4 regions of the Labrys monachus genome follow, and region 2 is predicted to be linked to each of the others. Evidence: predicted binding sites of a transcription regulator. Region 2 holds the regulator's gene; each other region holds the start of a gene.
What was found. The regulator PhoB, encoded in region 2, activates phosphate uptake and scavenging genes when phosphate is short. The targets are predictions, from matches to a motif close to TGTCATNNANCTGTCAT.
Positions count from the first base shown of each region.

Region 1 (7,762 bases), 1.7 Mb from region 2:
GCGTTTCCCGATCATCCCCATTGAACTATACGCCCAGATCCGAGGGGACGTTCTCAACGATCCCGGCCTCGGCTACGCCATCGCCTTCGGCATGGTGGTGATCACCAGCATCACCAGCGGCGCTTATATCTGGCTGCGGAGCCGCAGCGAAAGGTGGCTGCGATGAAAAGCAGTTCGGTTCTGTCCTGGGTGATCCTCGCCCTTGCCGCGATCTATTTCTTCGTGCCGCTGTTCGCGACGCTCGAATTCGCCATGCGTCAGTTGCCCGACAGCGGTTTCACTTTCATGTTTCTCGGCCGGAAACATAGTTTCGATGCGTTCGTCACATCGATCGTCAGCCCGGATTTCCAGCTCGCTTTCCTGCGTTCGGCTCTCCTCGCGATCGCCTCGATCGTGGGCGGCATCCTGCTGGTGGTGCCGACCGTCTACCTGATCCGGCTCAAGCTGCCGCAATGGCGTTCGCCGGTCGAGTTCGTGACGCTGCTGCCCCTGGTGATTCCGGCGATCATCATCGTCTTCGGCTATACCAGGCTGTGGATCGTGCCTTCCTGGTCGCCCTTCAAGACCGGTCTGGCCACGGACGTGCTCCTGGCCGTCGGCTATGTCACGCTCGCTCTGCCCTATATGTACCGCTCGGTCGATACCGGCATGCGCGCCATCGACATCAAGACCCTTACGGAAGCGGCTCAGAGTCTCGGGGCGAGCGGCTTCACCATTCTGTTCCGGGTCATCCTGCCGAACGTGCGTTCGGCGGTGCTGGGCGGCGCCTTCGTGACCTTTGCCATCGTCATCGGCGAATATACCTTTGCAAGCCTTCTCGGCCGCGAGGTGTTCGGCACCTATCTGCAGCGCATCGGAGCCAACGAGGCCTATGAACCGTCAGCGCTCGCCCTGATCGCCTTCGCCATCACCTGGGCTTGCATGGGCCTCATCCAATTTGTCGGCCGCGCCCCTGGCGCCAGGCCCGCGCGCTGAGCGAAGGAGTTCACTCTCATGGCATTTCTCGAAATTTCGACCTTGAAGAAGAGCTTCGGCGCCAACCAGGTCGTCAAGCATTTCGACCTGAAGGTCGAGCGGGGCGAGTTCATCACCCTCCTCGGCCCCTCGGGCTGCGGCAAGACGACTGTGCTGCGCATGGTGGCCGGATTCGAAATGCCGACATCCGGGTCCATCAGCATGGACGGCAAGGATGTTACGGCGCTCGCGCCGAACCAGCGCAATGTCGGCATGGTGTTCCAGGCCTATGCGCTGTTCCCCAACATGACGATCGCCGAGAATATCGGCTTCGGCCTGAAGATCGCCAAGCGGCCCGCCTCGGAAATCGCCGCCCGGGTCAAGCAGATGCTCGACATGATCAAGCTGCCGCAGATCGCGGATCGCTATCCCTTCCAGCTTTCGGGCGGCCAGCAGCAGCGTGTCGCACTGGCGCGGGCGATCGCGGTGCAGCCCAAGATCCTGCTTCTCGACGAGCCGCTTTCGGCGCTCGACGCCAAGATCCGCGTCTCGCTGCGCGACGAAATCCGCGTGCTGCAGCAGCAGCTCGGCATCACCACCCTGTTCGTGACCCATGACCAGGAAGAGGCGCTGTCGATGTCAGACCGCATCGTCGTGATGAGCGAGGGACGCATGGAACAGGTCGGCACGCCCTTCGAGATCTATAATTTCCCGAAGACGCGCTTCGTATCCTCCTTCGTCGGCACGCTCAATTTCCTCACCGGCAAGGTCGTCGATGCCGCCGCCGGCCGCATTCTGGTCGATGGCCAGGAAGTGATCACCAATCGCGGCCTGGAGGGCGCCAGCAACGGCGATACCCGTTCCCTGGCCCTGAGGCCGGAGGCGGTGACGCTCGGCCAGGGTGGTGAAAACCGCAATACGCTGCACGGCAAAATCGAACTCGTCAGCTTCCTCGGTTCGATCGTGCGCATTCGCGTGCGTTTTGACAAGAACCTGGTGACGCTCGATACGTTCAACACTTCGAGTGCGAAGCCACCCCAGATGGGAGAGGAAGTCACGGTCTCCTTCGGCCACGACGATCTGCAGCCTCTGGAAGAGGCCGTGAAGGTCGCGGCCTAGATCGACGTCCAGCCGCTCTCAAACGGGTGCCCGGCCCCGGTCGTGCCCCGCCTTCAGCGGCCCGTCCTTCAGGCGGGACATGTCGAAATCCCTGAGGTCGCGCAGCAATTCGACCAGCGCCGCCGCGCCGAAGCGGGCCGACACGGCGCCGTGGTCCGGCGTCGCCTTCGAGGCGTCGCCTGCGGCGCCTTCGGGATGGAGGTCCTGCGCCATCCAGCCGAACCCGCCCGGGCGGCCGGTGCGCAGATGCCGGAAGCTCGCTTCCATCTCGTAGGTCACCGGTCGGAAATCGGCGGCCTTGTCCATATGGACGAGATCCGGGCGGAATTCGAGCATGAGGGCGGTCTCGATCTCGCCGGCATGGATGCCCAGCCGCATCTCGTCGACGCCGAAGGTCTCGGCGGGATAGCCGAACAGGCTCCAGGAGGTGAAGGCGGCCAGCATGCCGTGGCGCACCCGCAATTCCCGCGCGACGATATCCATCACGCTGGCGTTGCCGCCATGCGAATTGACGATCAGCAGCTTCCTGACCCCGGCGCGGTGCACGCTTTCGCCGATCTCCACCCATGCGCGGATCGCCGTCTCGGCCGAGAGGCTGAGCGTGCCGGGGAATTCCAGGTGCTCGTTCGACTTGCCGATGGTCTGGACCGGCAGGAAGGTCGCCGGGATATCGGCGGGGATGTGCGACAGCGTGCGGTCGAGATAGCCCTGCATGATGAGGGCGTCGGTGCCGACCGGCAAATGCGGTCCATGCTGCTCGATCGCGGCGACGGGCAGAACGGCGATCCAGGAGGCGGTATCGGACGTGCGGAACTCTTCCGTCGTCATGTCGAGCCAGTGGCGGCGGGGAAGCGAGGAAGCGTTGGGCATGGGAAATCCGGAGGAACGGGCTTGGACGGCGGTGCCTGCACGATCGCGCAGCTCCCGGTCCACTCTAGCCGCTTCCCTCGGCGGTGCCATCCTGAAATGCCGCGGATGAAACGCCGTACCGGCGGCGGTGTCATGCGCCCCGATGTGAAACCGTCGGTCCCGGATGCCATATCCGGGCCGACGGATGGACGATACCCGATTGTTTCCGGGTCAGTGCACCGTTCCGGTGCTTTTCAGTTTCTCGATCTCGTCCTTGAGAATGAGTTTCTTGCGCTTGAGCTCCGCGATCTTGAGGTCATCCGAGGAGGGATGGGCCAGCGCGGTCGTAAGTTCGACTTCAAGGGCGTGATGCTTACGCTCCAGTTCGACCAAATGCGGTTGCACAGGCATTAATGGGCTCCTTGTGTCATCGTTCCGACATGTAAACCTCTCACGATTTTGAGGTGATGTCGAAGAAAAACCGCATGGCGGCGGCGTGCGGAGCGTGTTTGTGGCGGGAATTTGTCGAGCCGAAACAAGGCCTTAATCCGTCATCAGCCGGCGGTGGGGCCGCCTGCGGGAGGAGAAGGTCCGCGAAAACAAGAAGATAGGGCGGCCGGATGCCGCCGCGCGGCGGCCGCCCGGACGGGACAAATTCTCGGCGATATCCGGTGCCGGCGCTTGCGGCGGCCCGGCCATGCTTGCATAGTCTGCCGCCTCTTCCGCGGCCCTTGGCGGTGGGTAGGAGGGGCGAGCGGAAGGCACGGCGCCGGCCATGGCGACACGACTTCGCGAGGCGCGCCTTTTCGGCAAAGGCGGGGCCGGCCGGAAGAACGGAAGGGGACAGGCTTGCCAAATCCGATCAGCAAGGAGGAAGAGGCTGCGATGGTTGCCGAATTGGCACGGCTGCGCCAGGAGCATCGTGATCTCGATGCCGCGATTTCGGCCCTGGAACTGATCGGCGCGCCCGACCGGCTGCAATTGCAGAGGCTGAAGAAGCGCAAGCTGAGCCTGAAGGACCGCATCTCCTTCATCGAGGATACGCTGACGCCCGACATCATCGCCTGAGAGTTCGGGCAGGCCGGCGCGTGTCTCGTCAGCCGGCGGCCGTCTCGACGCCTCCCTGCGCGATCTCGGCCAGCATCCATTCGCGGAACGCCTTGATCATCGGCTTGTCGGCCCGGGCCCTGGGCGCGACGAGATAATAGGCGAAATCGGACGCGATCTTCAAAGCGGGGTCGAACGGCCGGATGAGGCGGCCGGCGGCGAGGTCATCGCCCACGAGGCTGGTGTTGCCGAGGGCGACGCCCTGGCCGTCGACCGCCGCCTGCAGGGCCATGATCGACTGGCTGAAATGGAGGCCGCGGGTCGGGTCCGGCTTGTCGGCCTTGGCCGCCAGCAGCCACATGCGCCAGTCCGGCCAGATGTCGTCCTGGGCGTGCCAGTCGAGATGGATCAGCGTGAAATGGCGCAGGTCGTCCGGCTCGCGCAGGGGCCGCGGTCCCTCCAGCAGCTTGGGGCTGCAGATCGGAAACACGTCCTCGACGAACAGGCGGTCCGAGCGCAGGCCCGGATAGGCGCCGTTGCCGAAGCGGATGCCGACATCGATCTCGTCCCGGCGGAAATCGGCGAGCGTGTCGGAAATGTCGATGCGCATGTCGATATCGGGGAATTTCTGCCGGAACTTCGGCAGGCGGGGCACCAGCCATTTGGCCGCGAAGGAGGAACCGGAGGAGACCGCGAGCGTCTCGCGATGCGTCGTCCCCGCGGCACGCCGGAGCGCCTCGTCGATGGTGCGCAGCGCCGCGCCGGTGGAGGCGAGCAGTTCCTCGCCGGCCCGGGTCAGTTGCATCGTCCGGCTGGTGCGAAAGAACAGGCGCGTGCCAAGCCGCTCCTCGAAGGCGCGGATCTGGCTGCTGACGGCCGCGGGCGTGACGTCGAGCTCGGTCGCGGCGCGGGCAAAGCTCAGATGGCGGGCGGCGACCGCGAAAGTCCAGAGGGCGCCGAGCCCGATGCCGGATCTGCTCATGGATATCATCAAGTTATTCTTGTTGATGAAGATAGGTCATCTACCTTGATCTCAGCCGATAAAACATTGAAAACACTAAGCATGCAAGGGTTTGAAATTAACATTTCGTTGAGGATGCGCCATGTCGACCATCGATTTTCACGACGATGAATGGGGCCGCCACTGGAGCCATGCCCCGCTGCCGCAGCAGAGGGCGCCGAGGCGTTCGCGCTCCTCATTTGCGGGCATGCGGGGATGGATCGAGGCGCGGCTGGAGGAGCTCCGCGCCCGTTCGGCCGAGCAGCGCGACCGGAAGGTCTTCGAAGGCATGAGTGCCGAGGCTCTGCGCGACATCTTTCCGGAGGACGCCGTGCTTCCGGTGCGGGCCGACCGGCTCGACGGAATCCGGGACGCCTTCGGCCGCCCGCTGGCCTGATCGCCGAAGTGCCGGGCCGGGACGTCCGGCCTTCATGGATCCGGCGGCCGGCCGCCGGGTTCCCGACACCATGCTTGATCCGCCCGGTCCCGGCAGGGGAGTTCCTTGCCGGGGCAGCGGGCGTCGGAGGCCCGCCCGTGCATGTGGCGTATTTCGTGTTGCTCGGCGCCTTCTGGGGCCTGTCGCCGTCCTTCTACAAGGTGCTGGGGCCGGACGGCATGCCGATCAGCCACATCATCGTGCTGGCGGGCCTCGGTGTCGGCGCCGGACTGGCGGTGTGCGGGCGTGTGTCGCTGCGGCGCAGCCTCGCCGACCGGCGGCTGCTGCTCTACGGGCTCGGCTGCGGGGGCCTGCTGAATGCGCCCTTCGCGCTGCAGATCATGTTCGCGGCCCATATTCCGGCGGCGGTGCTGGCGATCGTGTTCTCCACCGCGCCGTTCTGCAATTATGTGCTCGCGCTGGCGACGGGGCGCGACCGGCTGCAGCCGCATCGGGTGCTCGCCCTGCTGGCCGGGCTCGCCTCCAGTGTGGTGCTGGTCGTCACGCGCGACCACGCGGAGGGCGGCGGCTTTTCTTTGTGGACGCTGGCGGCCTTTTCCTGCCCCGTGCTGTTCGCGGTCTACAACTGGTTCACCGCGCATCGCTGGCCGCCGCATGTGAGCGTCTACCAGGCGGGCATGGCGGAATCCTTCGCCTCCGCGCTTTTCGCGCTGCCGGTCCTGCTGATCGCAGCCCCGCCCTGGGCGATGGCGCTGCCGAGCCTGTCGAGCTACGGCCTGGTCGGCTTCCTCGCCGTGATGTGGGTCGCCGAGCGCATCGTCTATTACACGCTCATCCGCGACAGGGGGCCGGTCTATACGGCGCAGAGCATCTATGTCGCCGCGCCGGCAGGCGTCCTCTATGGGATGGCGTTCTTCCAGGAACGGCCCGACATCTGGCTCTGGATCAGCCTGGTCCTGGTCATATCGGCGCTCTGGCTCAACAATGCGCGGCCGGGGGCGAAGCCCGCCCGGGCGGACGGGGCCTCCCCGGGGCCGGGCCGGCCCGCGTCCGCCGGAGGGGCTGGCGCGGGCGTGACGGAGGCCGAGGTCAGTCCTTCTGCCTGATGCCCTTCAGCTTGCCGAAGACGCTGTTGAGGTCGAGCTTGTCCTCGTCCTCGACGTGACGCGAGGAGCCGGAAAGCGAGGCGAAGGGATTGTCGTCCACGCGGGGCGAGCGGTCGACCGGCCCGGTGGTGATCTCCGCCGGCAGCAGCGTCGCGCTTTCCGGCTCGGCCGGGCGGTCCTTCGAGGCGCGCCCGACTTCGAAATCGAGGTCGATCTGCGAGCAAAGGCCGAGCATGACGGGGTCTGCCGGCGCCAGTTGCTGGGTGTTCCAATGGGTGCGCTCGCGGATGGCGGCGATGGTGGTCTTGGTGGTGCCGACCAGCCGCATGATCTGCGCATCCTTCAGTTCCGGATGGTTCTTCACCAGCCAGAGGATGGCGTTGGGGCGGTCCTGGCGCCGGGATACCGGCGTGTAGCGCGGGCCCTTCTTGACCTTGGCGACGGCGATCTTGACCTTGGATTCGGCGAGCTTCAGCCGATAATGCTGGTCACGCTCGCCGCGCTGGATCTCATCGCGCGTCAGCTGGTTGGCGACGATCGGGTCCTGGCCCTTGATGCCGGCCGCGACCTCGCCATCCGCAATGCCCTTGACCTCGAGCGGGTGGAGTTTGCAGAAGTCGGCGATCTGGTCGAAGGTGAGGCCGGTGTTTTCAACCAGCCAGACAGCGGTGGCCTTTGGCATCAGCGGGGCGGTCGACATGATGGCTTCTCCTCACGGGGCTGATCTCGAAACAGGGCTGTTGCGGACATGAGCCCGCTGCCGCCTCGCTCCAGCCTCCTGGAACGAAGCCCGACGCGGGCTGATTGTCGGGATTCCCGATTACATATAGTCGGCGTTTGAGCGGAAGGAAAGGCCGCGCACGCATTTGCGCGCCTTTCGGTATCGACAAGGCGAAGGGAGGCGGTATCATGAAACCGAGTCTCGCTTTCCCGGGTGCACGGCGTGCCGGCCGGGGCGGGCGAGGACATGCGGGCGACGTTCATCGGCGCCGGGCGGCGGTACGGGGGCGGGCCGATCGCCGGCATTTCGGACCGGACTGTCGGTGGCCCGGCTCTTCGTTGTCGAAGGTCACGGCCTGGGCCGGATCAACGGCGGGACGAGCCTCGCCGACCGGCGAAGGCGGGGGGATGAGGCTTGGACGCCGGACGTTCGTCGGGGCGCTCGTGGTGGGGGGCATGATGATGGTGTTGCCGAGGGCGCTCGCGCAGCCGGGCGGGGACGGCAGCTTTCGCGACGAGGTCGCCGAGGTGCTGCGCCGTCGCCGACCGGCCCTGCGTTTCACCTTGCCG
Region 1 covers NZ_JAUSVK010000001.1:695,785-703,546, forward strand. Annotated here, with positions in the region: gene J3R73_RS03045 (ABC transporter permease) at 1-166, shown strand, start outside; gene J3R73_RS03050 (ABC transporter permease) at 163-975, shown strand; gene J3R73_RS03055 (ABC transporter ATP-binding protein) at 994-2,073, shown strand; gene J3R73_RS03060 (creatininase family protein) at 2,092-2,943, opposite strand; gene J3R73_RS03065 (YdcH family protein) at 3,154-3,333, opposite strand; gene J3R73_RS03070 (YdcH family protein) at 3,808-3,990, shown strand; gene gcvA (transcriptional regulator GcvA) at 4,019-4,951, opposite strand; gene J3R73_RS03080 (hypothetical protein) at 5,073-5,366, shown strand; gene J3R73_RS03085 (DMT family transporter) at 5,504-6,472, shown strand; gene J3R73_RS03090 (DUF1013 domain-containing protein) at 6,456-7,172, opposite strand; gene J3R73_RS03095 (DUF1444 family protein) at 7,601-7,762, shown strand, end outside.
Region 1: J3R73_RS03065 (YdcH family protein) is a predicted target of PhoB. The motif match lies at 3,348-3,364, and genes of this name have one in related genera.

Region 2 (7,762 bases):
CTCATCACTGCCGGCGTCCTGGCCCTGAACATCATCACCCGCGTCGTGCTCGCCCCCAAGAAATGAGTGCTCCCATGTCCTCTTCTTCCAACGCCTCGATTGCGGTTGCCGACCGTCCCGCCCTCGATCCGAATGCAGCGATCAAGCTCAAGGTCGAAGCCCTCGACTTCTTCTACGGCGACAAGCATGCGCTCAAGGGCATCAATCTCGACATGGGCGAACGCCGTGTCACCGCCATGATCGGCCCGTCGGGTTGCGGCAAGTCGACCCTCCTGCGCGTCCTCAACCGGATGTATGATCTCTATCCGGGCCAGCGCGCCGAGGGAAAGGTGCTGCTCGACGGCCAGAACGTCATCGGCAAGGAAATCGACCCCGCCGTGCTGCGGGCGCGCATCGGCATGGTGTTCCAGAAGCCGACGCCCTTCCCGATGTCGATCTATGACAATATCGCCTTCGGCGTGCGCCTGCACGAGAGTATCGGCAAGGCCGATATGGACAAGCGCGTGGAGTGGTGCCTGACCAAGGCCGCCCTCTGGAACGAGGTCAAGGACCGGCTCAACACGTCGGCGCTCGGCCTGTCCGGCGGCCAGCAGCAGCGCCTGTGCATCGCCCGCACCATCGCGGTGAAGCCGGAAGTGGTCCTTCTTGACGAGCCGACCTCCGCCCTCGATCCGATCTCGACCGCCAAGATCGAAGAGCTGATCGACGAGTTGAAGCGGGATTTCACCATCGTCATCGTCACGCACAACATGCAGCAGGCCGCACGCTGCGCCGACGTGACGGCGTTCTTCTATCTCGGCAATCTCATCGAAGCCGGGCCGACCAACAAGATCTTCACCAGGCCCGACGACAGCCGCACGCAGGATTACATCACGGGCCGCTTCGGCTGACCGGCAACCGGCCGGGCCGGCGGGCCGCCGGCACCGACACACGACATTGGGAGAGCGGCATGTCCGACCACATCGTTACGTCCTTCGATCAGGAATTGCGGGAACTGCGCAACATGATCGCCGAAATGGGCGGCTATGCCGAAAAGAGCGTAGCCGACAGCGTCGAGGCCTTGCTCAAGCGGGACACCCTGCGGGCGCAGGCCGTGATCGAGCTCGATCTCAGCATCGACCGGCTGCAGCGTCAGGTCGAGGACCGCGCCATCCTCGTCATTGCCAAGCGCGGCCCCCTCGCCCTCGACCTGCGCGAGATCGTCTCGGCCCTGCGCGTGGCCAACGACCTCGAGCGCATCGGCGATCTCGGCAAGAACGTCGCCAAGCGCGTGGTCGCCATCAACGGCCACATGCAGCCGGTGCAGCTGTTCGGCGGCTTCGATCACATGGCCGATCTGGTGCTCGAGCAGCTCAAGCAGGTTCTCGACGCCTTCGCCCAGCGCAATGTCGAGGAGGCCCTGTCCGTCTGGCGCTCCGACGGCGAGATCGACGCGATGTACACCTCGCTCTTCCGCGAATTGCTGACCTACATGATGGAGGATCCGCGCAATATCGGCTTCTGCACCCATCTGCTGTTCTGCGCCAAGAACATCGAGCGGATCGGCGACCACGCCACCAACATCGCGGAAACCGTGCATTATCTCGTCACCGGCGAATCGCCGGCCGGCGAACGCCCGAAGAACGACACCAGCACCTCGCTGGTCGACCTGCCCATTCCCGTCAAGTGAAGGCGGGAGGCGGTAACCGGCCGCCGGCCGCCGGTCCCTCTTTCATCGCAAATCCCCTCCGGACGGCCGGGCGGCCCTCCGGAGCCAATGCTGGGGGAGGCCTATGCCTGCCAAGGTTCTGATCGTCGAAGACGAAGAAGCGTTGACGCTGCTGCTGCGCTACAATCTCGAAGCCGAGGGCTACGAGGTCGACAGCGTGGCGCGCGGCGACGAGGCGGAGATCCGCCTTCGCGAAAGCATCCCCGATCTGGTGCTGCTCGACTGGATGCTGCCGGGCCTGTCCGGCATCGAACTGTGCCGCCGCATCCGCATGCGCCCGGAGACGGAGCGGCTGCCGGTGATCATGCTCACGGCGCGCGGCGAAGAGACCGAGCGCGTCCGGGGGCTCGCCACCGGTGCCGACGACTATGTGGTGAAGCCCTTCTCGGTGCCCGAGCTGTCGGCCCGCGTCCGCGCCCTGCTGCGCCGCGCCAAGCCCGATCACGTCGCCTCGCTCCTGAAGGCTGGCGACATCTCCCTCGACCGCGAGACCAAGCGGGTCCATCGCGGCACGCGCGAGATCCGGCTCGGGCCGACCGAATTTCGCCTGCTCGAATTCCTGATGCAGGCGCCCGGCCGCGTCTTCGCCCGCGAGCAACTGCTCGACAGCGTATGGGGCCGTGACGTCTATATCGACGAGCGCACCGTCGACGTGCATGTCGGGCGCCTGCGCAAGGCGATGAACCGCACGCGCGAGATCGATCCCATCCGCACCGTCCGCGGCGCGGGCTATTCGTTCGACGAGACCTTTTCCAAGCAGAACTGATGGTGCGGCGCCCCGCGGGCGACAATCCGCGGGGCGTCGGCGATCACCGGTCGACTGGAAGGCCGGAGACCGGCCCTCCGTCGCACGCGCGGTGATCCCCCGGCGCCTTCAATAGGCGCTCGCCTTGTTGAGCTGCTCGATTTCCGCGCCGTTGAGGGACAGGGCGGTCGCGGCGATGAGATCGCCGAGCTGGGCGACGCTGGTGGCGCTGGCGATCGGCGCGACGAGGCCGGGCCGGGCGATCAGCCAGGCGATGGCGATCTGCGCGGGCGTCGCCCCCTTGGCCTTCGCCACGGCGTCGAGCGCGTCGAGGATGCGCAGGCCGCGCTCGTTGAGGTAGTCGGCCATGCCGCCGCCACGGGCCGCGCTCTTGGAGAAATCGGCTTCCGAGCGATATTTGCCCGACAGGAAGCCCTTGGCGAGCGAGAAATAGCTGGTCACGCCGATCTCGTTCTTGAGGCAGAACGGCTCCAGCTCGGCCTCGTAGCCGGCGCGGTCATAGAGATTGTAATGCGTCTGCAGGTTCTCGAACCGCGGCCAGCCTTCCTTGGCGCTGATCGCCAGCGCCTTGAACATCGTGTTGGCGCTGTGGTTGGAATTGCCGATCACCCTGACCTTGCCGGCCTTGACCAGATCGGCGTAGATGCCGAGCGTCTCTTCCAGCGGCGTCTCGGGATCCTCCCAATGGGAGAGATAGAGGTCGATATAGTCGGTCTGCAGGCGGCGCAGCGATGCCTCGACGGCGCTGGTGATATAGCTGCGGGACAGGCCCTTCTTGCCCGGGCCCATTTCCGAGCCGACCTTGGTGGTCAGCACGATCGCATCGCGGTTGCCGCGCTCCTTCATCCATTTGCCGATCACCGTCTCCGACTCGCCGCCCTGGTTGCCGGGGGCCCAGGCCGAATAGACGTCGGCGGTGTCGACGAGATTGAAGCCCGCATCGACGAAGGCATCGAGAACCGCGAACGAGGCCTTCTCGTCCGCGCTCCAGCCGAAGACGTTGCCGCCCAGCCCGAGCGGGGCCACCATCAGATCGGATCGTCCAATTGCACGCTTTTCCATCAATGCTCTCCGTAGTTCCAGGCAAACAGGTCGGGACGCGCAGTGCCGCCCCTGCCTCAGATCGCCGCGTAAATGACCGGATTGACCGTCAGATCGAGTAGCTCAGCGCCTGTTCGCCGAGAGCGGCCTGGCGCATTTCCTCGACGGAGGTGTTGTCGAGGAGATTGGAGGATATGTCGCGCACCTTCTGCATCAGCAGGCGCACCGTGCAGCTTGGAACATCCGGGCAGTCGGTGCAAGGCTGATAGGCGGTGCGGCTGGCGCAGGCGATCGGGGCGAGCGGCCCGTCCAGCACGCGGATGGCGTTGCCGACGCTGATCTGGCTGGCGTCGCGCGCCAGCATATAGCCGCCGCCCTTGCCCTTCTTGCTGCGGACGATCCCGGCGACCCGCAGCTCGCCGAGGATCGCGTCGAGGAATTTCTTGGGGATCTGGTTGGCTTCCGCGATCTCCTGGCTCTGCGCCGTCTCGCCGGTCGGCAGGCCGGCCAGATGCGCCAGAGCCTTGAGTCCGTATTTACCCTTGTTGGTCAGCATGGCCGCCCTGATATTCTCCGCCGCTGAAGGCGTCGCGGATCATCGGTTCAATATGGTATGAATATACGGATTGTCGAGCACCCATGCCTGCCTCACCCCTGCGGCGGCTCGGGCGAAAGGTCCTCGTATAAAGCCTGCGCCTCCGCCGCCGGGCCGCGCCGCCCGCCCAGTTCGAGCACGCGATAGACGCGCACGGTGCGTTCGAGGGCGATCGTCAGCACGTCGCCCGCCTTCACCGTCTTGGCGGGCGAATCGGTCTTGGTCCCGTTGATGCGGACATAGCCGTCCGCCACCAGTTTCGCGGCCGATGTGCGCGTCTTGGCGACGCGCACACGCCAGAGCCATTTGTCGATCCGAAGACGATCCTGGCTCGTGGACGTCATGCGCTACTTCTTGTCCGGCCTGCCATTCTGCATCTGCTCCTTGAGAGCCAGCAGCTTGGCGAAGGGCGAATTGGGGTCCGGCGCACGATTGTCGCGCCCCTGCGGCTTGGCGTCGCTCGACCAGTTGCGCGGGCGGTCGCCGCCCCGATCGCCGCGGTCGCGGTCCGGGCGATCGTGACGCTGCCCCCGATCGGGCCGGGCGTCGCTCCCCGGCCGGTCCTGGCCGTTGCGCCGGCCGCCGCCGCCTTCGGGACGGGGCCCGCGAGCTTCGATCCCCCGGCGCTCTTCCCGCGGCGCCTCGCCGGCGGGCGGGCGCGCACCGGCCTCGGCGCTGACGCGTTCGTCGCGGCGCGGCCGGTCGAAGCGGCGCGGCCGATCGTCCCGCCGTGCCTCGCCGCCTTCCGCCGCCGGGGCGGCGGCCGGGCCGGACGGCGCACCGGCAGGCGGCTGGCCGCGGCGGAACCCGCCACCCGGCCTTCTCTCCGGCTCACGCTCGGCACCGCCCTGCGCGCCGGCATTGGCGCCGCGGCCGCCATGATGCTGGCGCCCGTGCTGCGGTCGCGGGCCGCGCTCGAAGCGCGCCGGACGCCAGACGTCGATCTCCGGTATTTCCTCGGCCACCGGCTCGGCAGCGACGGCCTCGCCATCGGCGGCGACGGCCTCGCCATCGGCGGCGGCAGCCTCACCATCGGCAGCGACAGCCTCGCCATCGGCGGCGACGGCCTCACCATCGGCGGCAACGGCCTCGCCATCGGCGGCGGCCTCCTGCCCCGCGGCGGCTTCCGCCGCCGGCTCGCCGGGCGTTTGGCCGGCGTCCTCCCGGACGGTCTCTTCCGCGGGTGCCTCGGCGGGAACCTCTCCCTCGCCGGCATCCGGCGCCGCGTCTGCGGCCGGTTCAGCCTCGACGGCGGGCGTATCCCCGACGGCTTCGGTCGCCTCCTCCCAGGACATCACATGCGGCGGCGAAGCCACTACTTCCATCGCATCGATCTCGGCTGCGGTCGGCGCGACCGTCTCCTCGGCGGAAGCGGCCTCCGCCGGCGGCTCGCCGGCATCCTGTTCGTCCGTCGCGGAGGACGGCGCCTCGCTGGCGGCGACGATGGGCTCCATCGGCGCGGGAAGGCGAATGGGCTGGGTGATCGCCGGCCCCTTGCGCTTTTCCGAGCGATAGCCGAGCCCGCGCAGGATGGAAGCGAAGTCCTCGCCGGAACAGCCGACCAGCGACGTCATCTGCACGGTGGCGAGGAAGCCGTCGCCATCGGCGGTGCCGACCGGCGGCTGGCCGACCGTCACGCCCGGGCGATAGGCGATCGCCGGCCGGATCAGGTCGGCGAGGCGTTCCAGGATGTCGACGCGCACCGCCCTCTCGCCGCAGACGCGGTAGCCGACGAGGCGATAGAGGGTCTTGTCGATCGACTTGTCGGCCGGCATCGAGGTGCGGCCCGAGGCGGCGAGATGGGGGATCTCGTCGAGGCCCTTGAGGTCGAGCCCGCCATGGGTCAGCGCCCAGAGCTGGGCCGCCAGGGTGCGCGGCGCCGGCTTCATCAGCGCCGGCAGATAGATATGATAGGCGCCGAAGCGCACGCCGTGCTTGCGCAGCGAGGCGCGCTGGTTCTGGTCGAGCTGCTTGAGGTCCTCGGCAACCCTGGCGCGGTCCAGCACGCCGAGCGCCTCCACGAGCTGGAAGGCGATGCCCTTCGCCAGCCCCTGCAGGTCTTCGGCCTTGTCCAGCGCCATCAGCGGCCCGAGGAGCCGGGTTATGTGGTTGCCGATCCAGATGTCGAGGCGGGTCTGCACCGCGTCGCGGGCGGCGCCCGTCAGCTGCTCGTCGGCGAGCAGGCGGATCCGCGGCGCCAGCGGCTTGTCGCCGCCGACCAGCTTGGCGACGGGTTCCCCGATCCAGCGGACGGTGCCGTCGCTGGCCAGGGCGAATTCCGTGTCCGGCGCCTGGGAGAACTTCTGCGAGCGCGACTCGATCTCGCCGGCCAAGGCCTTCGACGCCGCTGCCCGCAGGGCCCTGCCGCTTTCCCCATCACCGGCGGTCGGATCGGGAGCGAACTGGAAGCCCTGCAGCGTTCCGACGTGCTGACCTTCGACGATCACGTCACCGGTTTTGGTAATTTCAGTCTCAAGCATAGCGTTTTCTCTAAGGCGCCGCATCAGCACGCTGGTGCGACGGTCAACGAAGCGTTGGGCGAGCCGTTCGTGCAGGGCGTCGGAGAGCTTGTCTTCGACACTGCGTGTCACGCCTTGCCAATGAGCGGGGTCTTTCAGCCAGTCAAGCCGATTTGCCGCGAAAGTCCAGGTTCGGATGTGGGCGATACGGGTCGAGAGCGTATCGATGTCGCCATCCGTCCGATCCGACATGGCGACCTGACGGGCGAACCAGTCATCCGGGACCTTACTATCCCGCATCAAAAATCCATAGAGGTTCGTGACGATATCGGCATGCGCATGGGGCGAAATTTTGCGGTAATCCGGCAGCTGGGCGACTTCCCACAGCCGGGTGACGGCGGCGATGCCCCGTGCGAGCCGCCTCGTCTCCTCGTCGCGCGTGAGGATCGAGAGGACGCGGATGTCGTCGGCGTCCGGCGCGCGGGTCAGGCCGGGCTCCTCCGGCGTCGCCGCCAGGCTGCGCTGCAGGGTTTCCATCGAGGAGAAGTCGAGCGCCGGATTGCGCCATTGCAGAACCTTGACGCTGTCGAAGCTGTGGCTCTCGATCGCCTCGACGAGGTCCGGCTCGAAGCCGTCGCAGCGCCCGGTGGTGCCGAAGGTGCCGTCCCGCACGTGGCGGCCGGCCCGGCCGGCGATCTGGCCGAACTCGGACGGCGTCAGGCGGCGGAACTGGTAGCCGTCGAATTTGCGGTCGCCGGCGAAGGCGATGTGGTCGACGTCGAGGTTGAGCCCCATGCCGATGGCGTCGGTGGCGACCATGAAGTCGACGTCGCCGTTCTGGTACATGGCGACCTGGGCGTTGCGCGTGCGCGGCGACAGCGCCCCCAGCACCACGGCGGCGCCGCCGCGCTGGCGCCGGATCAGCTCGGCGATGGCATAGACCTCCTCGGACGAGAAGGCGACGATCGCCGTGCGCCGCGGCAGGCGCGTGAGCTTCTTCTCGCCGGCGAAGAAGAGCTGCGACAGGCGTGGGCGGGAGACGACGTTGACGCCGGGAATGAGCCTCTCGACGATCGGCTTCATGGTGGCCGAGCCGAGCAGCAGCGTCTCGGCCGAGCCGCGCCGGTTGAGGATGCGGTCGGTGAAGACATGGCCGCGCTCGAGGTCGGCCGCGATCTGGATCTCGTCGAGCG
Region 2 covers NZ_JAUSVK010000001.1:2,443,934-2,451,695, reverse strand. Annotated here, with positions in the region: gene pstA (phosphate ABC transporter permease PstA) at 1-66, shown strand, start outside; gene pstB (phosphate ABC transporter ATP-binding protein PstB) at 75-890, shown strand; gene phoU (phosphate signaling complex protein PhoU) at 950-1,669, shown strand; gene phoB (phosphate regulon transcriptional regulator PhoB) at 1,773-2,474, shown strand; gene J3R73_RS11045 (aldo/keto reductase) at 2,583-3,536, opposite strand; gene J3R73_RS11040 (RrF2 family transcriptional regulator) at 3,625-4,071, opposite strand; gene J3R73_RS11035 (RNA-binding S4 domain-containing protein) at 4,164-4,454, opposite strand; gene J3R73_RS11030 (DEAD/DEAH box helicase) at 4,458-7,762, opposite strand, start outside.

Region 3 (7,762 bases), 2.0 Mb from region 2:
CGGCGGGCATCGATGCCCGGCACCAGCTTGGAAAGGCGGAAGCCGGTCCCCGGCTCGACGTCCCAGCCGGAGGCGTCGAGACCGATGAGCAGGCCGGTGTCGCGCGCAAGGATGCCCTGATCGACGACATGCGGCACGGCGCAGACCGCATCGAGCAGCACGCAGGAAGCCTCATTGGCAAGATAGCGCGTGATGTCCGCCTTGGTGTCGGCGAGCACCGCGTCGCTGATCGCCGCCTGTCCGGCCGGATCGGCGGCGAGCAGGCTGCGCATGCCGCCGCGCTGGTCGCAGGCGATCACCATCATCGCGCCGTTCTCACCGCAGATCTGCTGGTAGCCGCGCCGTTCCGCCGTCGTCATTCTGGTCATGATCGCTGATCCAAGCTAAAGCATTTTGCGGCTTGACGGAATCGAAGAATCCCAAAGACGCGTGGAAACAAGGAGTTGGAGCAGACGGCTTTCTCGGAAAGGCGCGCTTTGCTCGGGCTCCATCGACTATTTTCTTGTAACATCTTTCTGAAAGGTATTTCAAGGCAAGATGCAGCCTCCCAACGAAGCGGGCGCCTCCCGCGCGATGCTCCACACCGTCGCCAAGCTCCATTATGAGGCGGACCTCTCCCAGGTCGAGATCGCACGCCGGCTGCAGCTGTCGGCGGCGACGATTTCGCGGCTGCTGCGCCGTGCCCGGGAGGAGGGCATCGTGCGGATCGAGATCGTCGATCCGGTATCGCCGGAGGAGATCGAGGAAAGGCTGGTGCAGCGCCTGGGGCTGCGGCGCGCCCTGGTCATCGATGCGCCGGAGGCCGGCACACTCGCCTCGCTGGCCGCGCCGGTGGGAACGATGCTGAAGGAGAGGGGGCTCGGCCAGGGGGGCGTGCTCGCCATCGGCTGGGGGCGCGCGGTGCGGGCGGTGATCCAGTCGGGCCTGCCGCGCCTGCCGGGCGTCGTCACGGTCCCGGCCAACGGCGCCATGCAGGAAACCGCCGAGCATTTCCAGATCAACGAATTCGTGCGGCTGGCGGCCGAGCAGGCCGGCGGTTCGCCGCGCTTTCTCCATGCACCCTATCTGCCCTCGAAGCCGCTGCGCGACGCCTTCCTCGCCGATGCCGGCTTCCAGGACACCATCGCCCTGTGGGACCGGGTGGACGCCGCGATCGTCGGCATCGGGCTGCCCCATGCCGCCGATCCGAGCCAGGGACGCCAGGTGGTGACGCCCGACGAGATCGACCTCTTCGGCGCCGTCGGCGACGTGATCCGCCATTATTTCGACGTCCAAGGCAATCTCGTGCCCTGGGACGGCGAGAACCGCCTGCTGGCGATGTCGCCGGCGCAACTCAGGGCCGTCCCCCTCGTCATCGGCGTCGCCGCGGCGGTCGCCAAGGCGCCGGCCATTCTCGGCGCGGCCCGCGGCGGCCTCGTCAATGCGCTCGTCACCGACATGCGGACGGCCCAGGCGATATTGGCGCTGCCGTAAGCCGCGATGCTGCTGGTTTTCCGCACGTCGGACGCGTATATAGCGCGCCTTCGCCGCAATGCTGCGGCGGGTGAAAGGTTCGATCGGCGCGGAGCCCGCCGCCGTCATGGAACGAGGATCAGACATGTCCGAGCGTTGGACCCCGCAAAGCTGGCGTTCGAAGCCGATCCAGCAGGCGCCCGCCTTTCCGGATGCCAAGGCGCTCGCCGACGTCGAGGCGACGCTCGCCACCTTTCCGCCGCTGGTCTTCGCCGGCGAGGCCCGCAAGCTCAAGCGCGAGCTCGCCAAGGTCGCGGACGGCAAGGCCTTCCTGCTCCAGGGCGGCGACTGCGCCGAAAGCTTCATCGAGCACGGCGCCGACAATATCCGCGACTTCTTCCGCGTCTTCCTGCAGATGGCGGTGGTGCTCACCTTCGCCGGTTCCCTGCCGGTGGTGAAGGTCGGGCGGATCGCCGGCCAGTTCGCCAAGCCGCGTTCCGCGCCGACGGAGAAGGTCGGCGACATCGAGCTGCCGGTCTATCGCGGCGATATCGTCAACGGCACGGAATTCACGGCCGAGACGCGCATTCCCGATCCGCGCCGCCAGCTCGAGGCCTATCGCCAGTCGGCCGCCACGCTCAATCTGCTCAGGGCGTTCGCGACGGGCGGCTATGCCAACCTCGCCCATGTGCATCAATGGATGCTGGGTTTCGTCAAGGATTCGCCCCAGAGCCACAAATACCAGGCGCTCGCCGGGCGCATCTCCGAGGCGCTCGACTTCATACGTGCCTGCGGCATCGATCCGGAAGTGCATCCGGAGATGCGCATCACCGATTTCTACACCAGCCATGAGGCGCTGCTGCTCGGCTTCGAACAGGCGATGACGCGCATCGATTCCACCTCGGGCGACCCCTACGCCACCTCCGGGCACTTCATCTGGATCGGAGACCGTACCCGCCAGCTCGACCATGCCCATGTCGAGTTCTTCCGCGGCGTCAAGAATCCGATCGGGCTCAAATGCGGCCCCTCGCTCAAGCCCGAAGAACTGATCAGGCTGATCGACGTGCTCAATCCCGAGAACGAGGCCGGCCGGCTGACGCTGATCGCCCGCTTCGGCCACGACAAGGTCGGCCAGCATCTGCCGGACCTCATCCGCGCGGTGAAGCGCGAGGGGCGCACGGTGGTGTGGTCCTGCGATCCCATGCACGGCAATACCGTCAAGGCCGCCAACGGCTACAAGACCCGGCCCTTCGACGCGATCACCCGCGAGATCAAGGACTTTTTCGCCGTCCATGCGGCCGAAGGCACCTATGCCGGCGGCCTGCACCTGGAGATGACGGGCAAGAACGTCACCGAATGCACCGGCGGCGCCCGTGCCGTCAGCGAGGCGGACCTCGCCGACCGCTACCACACCCATTGCGATCCCCGGCTCAATGCGGAGCAGGCGCTGGAAATCGCCTTCATGGCCGCCGAACTGGTGAAGAAGGAACGGTCCGGCCAGAACGCGCCGGGCATCATCGCCGCGGAATAGGCGGTGGGCCGGTCCCCGACCGGCATTCTCTTGCCGCTTGCACGGGCGTTGCGGGAAGGCGGGTCGGGGGACCCGCCCACCGGTGTGCCGGTCCCCCGGCCGCCATTCTCGCTCGTCCCTCCGCCTTGACTTCCGCCGGCAAAGTACGATCCGCTCGGCCCGATCGAGGCTGGGGATTCGGCGTGCCCGTGAACTACGACACCATCATCGTCGGCGGCGGCTCGTCCGGCTGCGTCGCCGCCATGCGCCTCGTCCGCGATCTCGGCCAGCGCGTGCTCCTGCTCGAAGCCGGGCCTGCCCGCATGAACCCGATCATGCACATGCCCGCCGGCTACATGAAATATCTGGCCAGGGACACCTACCTGACCATGCACCGGATGGAACCGCAGCCCCAGCTCGACGGGCGCGCGACCATCGTGCCGCAGGGCAGGGTGCTCGGCGGCGGCTCCTCGGTCAACGCCATGGTCTATATGCGCGGCCAGCCGGCCGATTACGACAATTGGGTCCGGAACTACGGCGCCGAGGGCTGGAGCTACGACGAAATCCTCCCGCATTTCATCGCGATGGAAGGCAATGCCGACCTCGATACGCCGATGCACGGCACCAGCGGGCCCCTGAAGGTGACCCGGCCGCTCCATACCTGCGAGATGACGCGGGCCTTCCTGCAGGCGCTGCCGGCTTTGGGCGAGCCCCTCAACCCGGATTTCAACTCCGGCCGCCAGCGCGGCGTCGGCCTGATGCAGGGCACCATGGATCCGGTCCGCAAGCGTCGCTGCAGCGCTGTCGATGCCTTCCTGCCGCTGGTGAAGGGCGACGAGCGCCTGACCATCGCCACTGCGGCCGTCGTCACCCGGCTCGTCATCGAGGGTGGCCGCTGTAGGGGCGTGGAATTCGTCGAGGGCGGCAGGACGCGCAAGGCCGGCGCCGACACCGTCATCCTCGCCGCCGGCACTTATGTCACGCCCAAGCTCCTGATGCTGTCGGGCATCGGGCCGGCTGACCAGCTCCGGCGGCACGGTATCAGGCCGCTCGTCGACCTGCCGGGCGTGGGCGAGAACCTGCAGGATCATTGCGAGGTGCCGCTGATCGCCGCTTCCAACGGCCGCTACGGTTATTTCGGCCAGGACAAGGGCTGGAATCTCATCCGCAACGGCCTGCAATATCTGCTGTCGAAGAGCGGGCCGGTGACGACGACCGGCGTCGAGGCCTGCGTCTTCACCAATCCCGACGATCCCGAGGCCGACGCCTCCCTGAAGATCTATTGCGTGCCGACCGTCTATCTCGACCGCGACATCACCGATGTCGAGGCCTGCGACGGCGTCACCTTCACCACCTGCCTGCTCAGGCCGAAGTCGCGCGGCACCGTGCGGCTGCGCTCCGGCGACCCGCGCGACCCGCCCCTCGTCGACGGCGGCTTCCTCAAGCACCCCGAGGACATCAGGCTGATGATCGCCGGCCTTCGCTTCGCGCGCACCTTCCTCACGGCCTCGCCGATCCGCGAGAAGATCGCACGCGAGATGCTGCCCGGTGCGGACAAGGTGAGCGATGCCGAGCTGCACGCCCATTGCAAGCGCATGGTCAAGACCAACTACCATCCGGTCGGCACCGCGCGCATGGGCCGCGCCGGCGATCCGATGGCGGTGCTCGATCCGCAATTGCGCGTGCGCGGCATCGAGGGGCTGCGGGTGTTCGACGGCTCGGTCATGCCCGATATCGTCAGCGGCAACACCAACGCGCCGGTCATGGCCATCGCCCATCGCGCTGTGGAATGGCTGAAGGCGGGATGACGGAGGGCTGGATGTCAGGACATGTAGAGCTCGTGCTGGCGGCGATGCTCGCCGGCCTGTCGGTCCAGGCCCTGGCGGAAGAAGCGTGCCCGCCGGACCGCATCATCTATCGCGGAGAGAAGCATCACTTCGTCTTCAAGGCGGATCGATACGGGACGATCGACGAATTTTCCTGCATGTCGCCCACAGCTCACTTTTTCTCGAAAACGGACAAGAGCGTGATCAACGAGGAAGATCTGGACAAGTCCACGATATGCAAACCAGTCGGGATGACCGCTACCAGGGGAACGCTCAACGGCAAGAGAGTGTATGTCGTCTACCGCATCATCGATGGTTCTCCATGCTGCGGTTGGAGCAGCTATGGCGCCATCGACGGCGCCAAGTCGACGCACGCGATTCACTGGCAGATGCCCGGGCGCGCAAAGTGGGGAGAACTCGATGGAGGACAGGACGGCTTCGACACCCTGCAAGACGGCTTCTTCTGGGATTCACACGGGCCACTGGGAGGAGACACATACACGCCATGGAAGTGCGCGCCCGCGAAAGTGGCGCCGGTCATGGCAAAGAGGAGGCGGCCGTCCTAGCCGAGCGCCTTTTTCTGAAGGACCTCCTGTCGTGCTGACTTGTATGAAAGAGGCGAGACGTTCGTGCCTTCTTACGATGGCGGCAGCCTGGATCTCGATATCCTCCGCCGTCGCCGATGGTGCGACCGTCGCCAAGCGGCGGTAACGGACGCATCGATCGGATGGCCACCGTCACATAACTGAAATAACCCTGCAATAGGGCCATCATGGCCGTGTGGGCGAATAGCGGCCTACGCCCAGGAGCCTTCCGCAGGAGCATGCCATGACGACGCCCGACGACACGACCTCCGCCCTCGACCGCATTCACCGGGAAATCGCCGACGGCTATGACGAGGAGCTGGAACTGGAGCTGGAGGAGGCGCGCCTCGACCACATGCTCTCGGAAATCCCGGGCTACACGGAAACGGACACCCTCGACCGCAAGATCTATTTCCGCGAGCTCTTCCGCCTCCAGCACGAGCTCGTCCGCCTGCAGGACTGGATCCAGCACCAGAAGCTGCGCGTCGTCGTGCTGTTCGAAGGCCGCGATTCAGCCGGCAAAGGCGGCGTGATCAAGCGCATCACCCAGCGGCTCAATCCGCGCGTATGCCGTGTCGCCGCCCTGCCGGCGCCGAACGAGCGGGAGCGCACGCAATGGTATTTCCAGCGCTACGTCTCCCATCTTCCCGCCGGCGGCGAAATGGTGCTGTTCGATCGCAGCTGGTACAACCGGGCCGGCGTCGAGCACGTCATGGGCTTCTGCACCGACGACGAATATGAGGAATTCTTCCGCTCCGTGCCGGAATTCGAGCGCATGCTGGTGCGCTCGGGCATCATCCTCCTCAAATACTGGTTCTCGATCACCGACGAGGAGCAGGCCTTCCGCTTCAACATGCGCATCAGCGACCCGCTCAAGCAGTGGAAGCTGAGCCCGATGGATGTCGAGTCCCGCCGCCGCTGGGAGGACTATACCCGCGCCAAGGAAGTGATGCTGGAACGCACGCACATCCCCGAGGCGCCGTGGTGGGTCGTCGAGGCCGTCGACAAGAAGCGGGCACGGCTCAACTGCATCGCGCATCTCCTGTCGCAGGTCGCCTATGGCGAGGTCGAGCATCCGCCGGTCGTCCTGCCGCCGCGCGAGCGCCGGGAGGACTATGTGCGCCATCCCGTGCCATCCGACATGCATGTGCCGAAACTGTTCTGATCGGCGTCGGCCCAAGCATTCCGTCTTCCCGCGCCCATGCCGTTTTGGCATGGGCGCATCATTTGATGCGGCGTCGGTTTTGCCTTACGCCTGTGGCCTGCAGCTTCGCGAGGAGACGGGCCGATGTCGTTGCTCGATCATGTCAAATCCACCCTGGCCGATATCGAGGCCGAAGGGCTGACCAAGCGGGAGCGCGAGATCGCCGGTCCGCAGCGCGCCCGCATCGAGGTTGCCGCGAACGGCATCCGGCGGCCGATGCTGAACCTGTGCGCCAACAATTATCTCGGCCTCGCCGACAATCCCGAAATCGTCGCCGCCGCGCGGCAGGCGATGGACGACCACGGTTTCGGCATGGCTTCGGTCCGCTTCATCTGCGGCACCCAGACGCTGCATCGCGACCTCGAGCGGGCGATCGCGCGCTATCTGCGCAAGGACGACGCCATCCTGTTCGCCGCCTGCTTCGATGCCAATGGCGGGGTGTTCGAGCCCCTGCTGGGCGCGGACGATGCGATCATCTCCGATTCGCTCAACCACGCCTCGATCATCGACGGGGTTCGCCTGTGCAAGGCCAGGCGCTACCGCTTCGCCAATGGCGACATGGACGACCTCGAGACCCAGCTGAAGGCGGCGCGGGCCGACAAGGCCCGCCACATCGTCATCGCGACCGACGGCGTCTTCTCGATGGACGGCTATCTCGCCGATCTCCGGACCATCACTGACCTCGCCCAGCGCTACGATGCGAGCGTGATGGTCGACGATTGCCACGCCACCGGCTTCATCGGCCCGAATGGCAGGGGCACGCCGGCACGAGCCGGCGTCGAGGACGGTATCGATATCCTCACCGGCACGCTCGGCAAGGCGCTGGGCGGCGCCATGGGCGGCTATGTCGCCGCCAGCCAGCCGATCGTCGATCTCCTGCGCCAGCGGGCGCGGCCCTATCTGTTCTCCAATTCGCTGGCTCCGCCCGTCGCGGCCGGCTCGATGAAGGCGATCGAACTGGCCGAGAAGGGCGACGACCTGCGCGACAGGCTCTTCGCCAATGCCAGGCGTTTCCGGGCCGGGCTGGAGAAGGCCGGCTTCGAACTCCTCGCCGGCGAAACGCCGATCATCCCGGTGATGCTGCACGATGCCAGCCATGCCCAGAACATGGCGCGGGCGCTCGACGAGCGCGGCGTCTATGTCGCCGGCTTCTTCTTCCCGGTGGTGCCGAGGGGCAGGGCGCGCA
Region 3 covers NZ_JAUSVK010000001.1:4,443,093-4,450,854, reverse strand. Annotated here, with positions in the region: gene J3R73_RS20320 (tagatose-bisphosphate aldolase) at 1-368, opposite strand, end outside; gene J3R73_RS20315 (sugar-binding transcriptional regulator) at 574-1,473, shown strand; gene J3R73_RS20310 (class II 3-deoxy-7-phosphoheptulonate synthase) at 1,598-2,983, shown strand; gene J3R73_RS20305 (GMC family oxidoreductase) at 3,166-4,770, shown strand; gene J3R73_RS20300 (hypothetical protein) at 4,782-5,354, shown strand; gene ppk2 (polyphosphate kinase 2) at 5,617-6,537, shown strand; gene J3R73_RS20290 (glycine C-acetyltransferase) at 6,661-7,762, shown strand, end outside.
Region 3: ppk2 (polyphosphate kinase 2) is a predicted target of PhoB. The motif match lies at 5,524-5,540, and genes of this name have one in related genera.

Region 4 (7,762 bases), 2.4 Mb from region 2:
GTCCGGCGTTTCGCCGATATGGAGATCTTCGTCGAGATCCAGGAGAATGTGCGCGGCGCGGATGTCTTCATCATCCAGTCGACCTCCTTTCCCACCAACGACCACCTGATGGAGCTCCTGATCATCACCGATGCCCTGCGCCGCTCCTCGGCCCGGCGCATCACGGCTGTGATCCCCTATTTCGGCTATGCGCGGCAGGACCGGCGCGCCTCCGGGCGCACGCCGATCTCGGCCAAGCTGGTTGCCAACCTCATCACCCATGCCGGCGCCGACCGCGTGCTGACGCTCGACCTGCATGCCGGCCAGATCCAGGGCTTCTTCGACATCCCCACCGACAATCTCTTCGCGGCGCCCGTGATGGAGCGCGACATCAAGGCGAGGATGGAACTCGGCCGGCTGATGGTGGTGTCGCCCGACGTCGGCGGCGTGGTGCGCGCCCGCGCCCTCGCCAAGCGCATCGACGCACCGCTCGCCATCGTCGACAAACGGCGCGAGCGGGCCGGCGAGAGCGAGGTCATGAACGTCATCGGCGACGTTTCGGGCCGCACCTGCATCCTGATCGACGACATCATCGATTCCGGCGGCACGCTGGTGAACGCCGCCGAGGCGCTGCTGGAGCGCGGCGCCAGGGACGTGCTCGCCTATATCAGCCACGGCGTGCTTTCGGGCGGCGCCGTCGCCCGCATCGCCTCCTCCAAGCTGCGCGAACTGGTGATCACCGATTCGATCATGCCGACCGAAGCGGTGCGGGTGGCGCAGAACATCCGCGTCATCTCGATCGCGCCGCTGCTCGGGGAAGCCATCGGCCGCACGGCGTCGGAAGAAAGCGTTTCCAGCCTGTTCAACTGAGCGGCTTGCCTCCGCCGGCGCGGGATGGCGGGAAGAGCCCCCCTCGGCCCGCCGACCTTGTCCCGGGCATCGCGCCTCGCCATGACCGTCAGGGCGTCGCGTGGCCCTCCAGGCCCGCGCCGCAGACGATGCCGCAGACACGCGCGCCGGGCTCGATGGTGACAGCCCCGGTCATCAGCGCCGCGATGCTCGCCGCCCCGCTGAGATCGGCGGCGATGCCGAGCTCGAACCACAGCCAGCGGGCGGCGGCCTCGAGATCCTCGTCCTCCACGAGCACGATACGCTCGACCGCATCGCGCAGGCTCTCGACGATGGCCTCGTCCGTCTGCCCGCAGGCCATGGTAGCGACGCGCGTGGTGACGGCGGGCAGGCGGACGGCCCTGCCGGCCAGCAGGCTGTCATGCAGGGTCGGCGATCCCTTCGGCTCGATGCCGATGATGCGGGCGGCGGGATTCTTCCGCCTGATCGCCGTCGCCATGCCGGCGATCAGGCCGCCGCCGCCGACGGCGATGAGGTAGACGTCGACCGTCCCCAGATCCTCGATGATCTCCAGGGCGACGGTGCCCTGCCCGGCGACGATCTCGCGGTCGGCGAAGGGATGGAAATAGCAGGCGCCGCTGCGTTCGGCCTCCTGCAGCGCCACGACATGCGCCTCGTCCCAGAACGCGCCGGCGACATGCACCTCGGCGCCCCAGCGCCGCAGCTTGGCGATCTTCGAGGGCGCGGCATTTTCGGGCAGGAAGACGGTGGCGGGAACGCCGGCGAGACGGGCGGCGCGCGCCACGGCGAGGCCGTGATTGCCGCCCGACGCCGTGACGACGCCCCGCGCCAGCGCCTCCGCCGGCAGGGACAGCAATTTGTTGGTCGAGCCCCGGGCCTTGAAGGACCCGGTGACCTGCAGATATTCGAGCTTGAGCCAGAGGTCGCCGGCGCAGAGCGGCGCCGACAGCTGGTCCGCCCGCAGACAGGGCGTGCGCCGGACATGGCCGTGAATGCGCCGCGCCGCCCGCTCGATATCCTCGAAGCAGACAGCGCCGGTCATGGCACGGCGCCCCGGTCATAGGGCACGGCAACGACGAGGCAGCAATTGCCGGGCCTGACGCGGCCCGGCTGGCGCCGGGCGAAGAGCATGCCGTCGATGCGGTGGTGCAGCGCCACCGGCTCGCGGCCGGGATCGGCCAGGAAGTGGATGTGGCCGGCGACGCTGCCCGCCTTCACCGACGCCCCCAGCGCGTCGGCCGGCACGAACACCCCGTCCTCGGTGGCGAGGACATAGGCTTCGCTTCCGGGCACGGCGAGGAGACGGGGTTCGCGTTCCGGGCGGACGAGGGTGGCCGGGTCGGTGAGGCCGGCATGGGCGAGGATGTTGCGGATGCCTCGCCGGCAGATCGCCAGCGCCTCGGCGGAAACCGCGCCGGCGCCGGCCATCTCCGTGCCGACGACGGTGAGGCCCGCTTCGACCGCAGAGGCCGTCGCCGTGCGTGCCTCGCCGAGATTGTCCACCACGACGGCCATCGGCGCGCCGAAGGCGAGCGTCGCCTCGATATTGCGCTGGTGATGGGCGGGGTCGCGTCCCGGCTCGATGATCGTGCTCGGCATGATCATCAGCGACGAGCCGCCCGAATGCAGGTCGACGAAATAGTCCGCTTCGGGAAACAGCCGGTCATGGACATAGGCGGCGAGCTGGCGGGTGAGCGTGCCGGCCGGATCGCCCGGAAAGGTGCGGTTGAAATTGAGGCCGTCGATCGGCGAGGTGCGCTGCGCCGCCGTGACCGCGGGAAGGTTGATGGCGGGAATGGCGATGATCCGCCCCTGGATCGTGGCGGGGTCGATGCTCCGGATCAGCTCGCCGAGCGCGATCGGTCCTTCATACTCGTCGCCGTGATTGCCGCCCTCGAACAGGATCGTCGGCCCCGTGCCGTTCTTGATGACGGCAAGCGGGACGCGGACGGTCCCCCAGGCGTCGTCATGCGGCGATTGCGGGACATAGAAGAAGCCGACCTGCTTGCCGTCGCGGCCGAGATCGACATCGGCGAAGACGCTGCTGCGGCGCGGCGCGGGCCTGCTTGCCCGGGAGGGCTCCTCGGACGGCGGTTCGGACTCTCGCAGCATCGGCCTCCCCCTGCACTTTTTGACCCCGGTGAGATGACCGGCGTTTCGCATCCGATGTCAAGCATGCGCATCGCGGTCATGCCGCCTGTCACAGCACCGTCACCCGCAAGTCGTATCCGCGACATTGGGGGTCGTAACTCAGATTCCCTGATTGCGACGAACAAGGATGGCGGATGTGACGATCACCGAGGCGCGCCCTTCGACGGAGGGGCAAGGCAAGATCAAGGGCCATGTCAAGAATGCCGTCGAGCATCACAAGCTGATGTCGATGCGCGGCCTGCAGGACCGGCTCTTCACGCTGGCGTTCAGCGGCCTCGTCTACGCGCAGATCTGGGAAGACCCCGACATCGACATGGAGGCACTGGCCCTCGGGCCTCAGGACCGCCTCGTCGCCATCGCGTCGGGCGGCTGCAACGTCATGAGCTACCTGACCGCCGGTCCGGCCTCGATCACCGCGGTCGACCTCAACCGCCATCACGTCGCGCTCAACCGCCTCAAGATCGCGGCGGCCCGCCACCTGCCCGATCACGCCACCTTCTACGATTTCTTCGGCCGGGCGGGCATGAAGGCCAACATACCCGCCTACCGGACCTTCCTGCGCGATCATCTCGACGAGGAGACGCGGGACTATTGGGACGGCCGCGACGCCCTCGGCCGCCGCCGCATCGGCTATTTCGCCAAGAACCTCTACCGGCACGGGCTGCTCGGCCGCTTCATCGGCCTCGGCCACGTGCTCGGCAAGCTCCACCGCATCGATCCCGGCGAGCTGCTGCAGGCCCGCGACCTCGCCGAGCAGCGCGTGCTGTTCGACGAACGCATCGCCCCGCTCTTCGACCGTCCGCACATCAAATGGCTCACCCGCCGGCGCGCCTCGCTCTACGGCCTCGGCATTCCGCCGGCGCAGTACGAGGCCCTGGCGAGCGCCGCGGGCGAAGGCGAGGGCATCGCCGCCGTGCTGCGCGAACGCCTCGAGCGCCTCGCCTGCGACTTCGACCTGCGCCAGAACTATTTCGCCTGGCAGGCCTTCGGGCGCGGCTACAAGCCGGAGGGCGACGGGCCGGTGCCGCCTTATCTGGAACGGAGCGCCTTCGAAACCATCCGCTCCCGCGCCGACCGCATCGAGGTGCGCCACGTCAATCTGATCGACCATCTCAAGGCCCAGCCCGAGGCCAGCCTCGACGCCTATGTGCTGCTCGATGCGCAGGACTGGATGACCGACGTCATCCTAACCAAGCTGTGGACCGAGATCACCCGCACGGCCCGTCCGGGTGCGCGCGTCATCTTCCGCACCGCCGCCGAGGAAAGCCTGCTCCCCGGCCGCATCCCCGACGACATCCTGGCCCGCTGGTTCTACGATCGCGAGCGCTGCCGCGAGCTGACCGCACGCGACCGCTCGGCCATCTATGGCGGCTTCCACCTCTACCAGCTGCGGACAATCCATTGAGCGCGCACCACCATTCCCCGGCGGCGGAGGACGCCGCCGAGGCGATGAACCGGAACTACCGGTACCAGCGCCACATCTACGATCTGACGCGCAAATACTACCTGCTGGGCCGCGACCGGCTGATCGCCTCGATCAAGCCGGGCAAGGATGACGCCATCCTCGAGATCGGCTGCGGCACCGGCCGCAATCTGGTGGCGGTGGCGCGGCGCTATCCGCAGTCCCCGCTCTACGGATTCGACATCTCGACGGCGATGCTGGAAACGGCACGCCGCTCCCTGGCCCGCCGCGGCCTCGCCCGCATCGCGCTCGCCCAGGCCGACGCCACGCGCTTCGAGGCGGGCGAGATCGGCCGGCCCGGCTTCGAGCGCATCTACATCTCCTACACGCTGTCGATGATCCCGGACTGGCGGGCCGTACTGGAACGCGCCGTCGCCGGGCTGACGCCGGGCGGCCGGCTGCTCATCGTGGATTTCGGCCAGCAGGAGCGCCTGCCGGCCTGGTTCAAGCGGCTGCTGTTCGCCTGGCTCGCCCGCTACCACGTCCATCCGATCGCGGCCCTGCCGGCAGCGCTGGCGGAACTCGCCCGGCACCATGGCTGCCGGCTCGACTGCCGCTCGATCCATCGCGGCTACGCCGTCTATGCCGAGCTCGAACGCCCGCGCTAGCGCCCCGGCACCACGGGCGTCCCGCCCCTATGCGCTGAGATAAGGCGATTTTTGGCCTGTGACGGTTCAGGATTTATCATTGCCGAGTTTGTCCCGGCAATCCCACTGGGCCGCCTGCCCTCAGTCGGGACGAAGGCTGAATACCCGGGACAAGCCCGGGTAGGACAATATTGCGCCTCTTCCTCTTAATCTTGGCGCGTAGCGGCGCGACGCCTCCTCTTCTCCAAACCGCCTGCTATTGGGGGAAGCTATGCCGCCCTGCGGCGCCTGCCCCAGAACACCACGCCGTCGAACTGGAACGCGCGCTGGCCGTGCTGGTTGTCGGCCGAGCCGAGCATCGAGACGATGCCCCATTCCGGCCGCGAAGCGCTCTCCTTCTTGCCGGTGATCTCGACGCGGTAGCGCAGCGTATCGCCGGGCCGCACCGGTTTCGCCCAGACCATGTTGCGGAAGCCCGGCGAGGGGCCGAGCGTCACCACCGGCTCGCCGGCTGCCCTGGCGCGGGCGATCATCTCGCTCTGATAGGCGACCTGGAGCTTCATCCACACCGAGGCGACGTGCCAGCCGGAAGCGATCAGGCCGCCATAGAGGCTGGCCGCGGCCGCAGCCTCGTCGACATGGAAGGGCTGCGGGTCATAGGCACGGGCAAAGCGCTTGATGCCTTCCGCGGTGAAGGTGAAGGAGCCGAGTTCGCTCACGTCGCCGGCGGCGACATCCTCGAAGAAATTCATGCCGCGCGCCTCCCGAACATGATGGAGCACGCCTGCGTCATCACCACGGCCTCGCCATCGGCGAGAAGCTCGAACAGGAACTTGACGAGCCCCATCTCCGGCCGGCTCTTCGAGGCGCGGGAATCGAGCGTGGTGCGCCGCACGCTCAGCACCGCGCCGGGGCGCAGCGGCGCGAGCCATTTGACCTCGTCGATGCCGGGGGCTCCCATCGACGTCGCGTCGAGCAGGAAGCCGTCGCAATTGAGGCGCATCATGATGGCGCAGGCATGCCATCCCGAGGCCGCCAGCCCTCCCAGCAGCGATGTCTCCGCCGCCGTCTCGTCGAGATGAAAGGGTTGGGGATCGTATTCCCCGGCAAATTCGAGGATCGCCTCCCGCGTCAGCGTATAGCTGCCATAGGTGACGGTCTCGCCGGTGGGAAAGTCTTCGAAATGGAGCATCGCGGCGGTCATGGCCTCAAACGTCCTGCGATCCGACGGATCGGCAGATCGCAGGACGCATCGAAACAAAGAGCAGGAGCAACCGCGTTTCCGCGGAAGCCGGGTTTGCGCCACCATGGACCGATTGCGGGCGAGACGGCAAGAGGCGCGCTGCGCGATGGCGGCCCCTTCGCGCTGGCGTCGGCAATCCCGGAGTCCTTTCAGCGACTTGCGGCCGGCCCTTGATGGCCCACGCGATGTGCGCCGCGCTTCTGAGGCTTCGATTCAACTTGAAGTTCGAGACGCTCGGCGTCGATGCGTCGTCAAAACATCATGGAACCGACATGGCGTCGTAATTTGGCAAGCGTACCGATTTCGCGCTGCAACAGCGAGAGAGGTCAGGCATGCTGGCTATCGAGGGCGTTTCCCGGCGTTTCAGCGGCAAGTCGGCCGTGTCCGACGTGAATCTCGACATCGCGGCCGGCAGCTTCGTGGGCGTGATCGGGCGATCGGGCGCCGGCAAATCGACTCTCCTGCGCATGCTGAACCGGCTGGTCGACCCATCGGAAGGCAGGATCGGCTTCGACGGCCTCGACGTCACGGCGCTGCGCGGCCAGGCTCTGCGGGACTGGCGTGCGCGCTGTGCCATGATCTTCCAGCAGTTCAACCTGATCGGCCGCCTCGATGTCCTCACCAATGTGATGATGGGCCGGCTCAACAAGATCTCCACGACGAATGCCCTGCTGCAACGGTGGAGCCGCGAGGATCGGGCGATGGCCCTGTCGGCGCTCGAGCAGTTCGACATCGCCAACCTCGCCGCGCAGCGCGCCGACAGCCTGTCCGGCGGCCAGCAGCAGCGTGTCGCCATCGCCCGCGCCCTGATGCAGGAGCCGTCGATCATCCTGGCCGACGAGCCCATCGCCTCGCTCGATCCGCGCAACACCAAGGTCGTGATGGATGCGCTCCTGCGCATCAACAGGCATTTCGGCATCACGGTCATCTGCAACCTCCATTCGCTCGACCTCGCCCGCAGCTATTGCGACCGGCTGGTCGGCATGTCGGCCGGACGGATCGTGTTCGACGCCACGCCCGAAGCCCTCACCGCCTCGGCGGCCCGCGAGCTCTACGGCCTCGAAGCCGGCGAGGTGATGGATGCCGAAATTGCGCCGCCGGCTGCCGCCTCGTCCGGAACCGGGTGGGTTCGCCCCGCTCGAACCGCCGCCTGAGATTCGAGCCGTCGAGGCTGTCCTCGACGAGCCCTCGATACCGTTCAACCCGCCAGGAGAAAGCCCATGCTTTCGCGCCGCATGCTGCTCGGCCTCGCCGCTGCCGCCTTCACCGCCGTCGCCCAGGGGCCGGCTCACGCCCAGGACTGGAAGGCCTCCTATCCGGAACTGACGCTGGCCGTCATCCCGGCCGAGAACGCCTCGACCACCGTCGACCGCTACCAGCCGCTGGCCGACTACCTCGCCAAGCAGGTCGGCGTTCCCGTCAAGCTCAACGTCGCCAGCGACTATGCCGCGGTGATCGAGGCGCAGCGCG
Region 4 covers NZ_JAUSVK010000001.1:4,860,039-4,867,800, forward strand. Annotated here, with positions in the region: gene J3R73_RS22205 (ribose-phosphate pyrophosphokinase) at 1-849, shown strand, start outside; gene J3R73_RS22210 (threonine ammonia-lyase) at 938-1,891, opposite strand; gene J3R73_RS22215 (succinylglutamate desuccinylase/aspartoacylase family protein) at 1,888-2,961, opposite strand; gene J3R73_RS22220 (BtaA family protein) at 3,128-4,405, shown strand; gene J3R73_RS22225 (class I SAM-dependent methyltransferase) at 4,402-5,070, shown strand; gene J3R73_RS22230 (MaoC family dehydratase) at 5,319-5,801, opposite strand; gene J3R73_RS22235 (MaoC family dehydratase) at 5,798-6,253, opposite strand; gene phnC (phosphonate ABC transporter ATP-binding protein) at 6,625-7,446, shown strand; gene phnD (phosphonate ABC transporter substrate-binding protein) at 7,513-7,762, shown strand, end outside.
Region 4: J3R73_RS22220 (BtaA family protein) is a predicted target of PhoB. The motif match lies at 3,048-3,064, and genes of this name have one in related genera.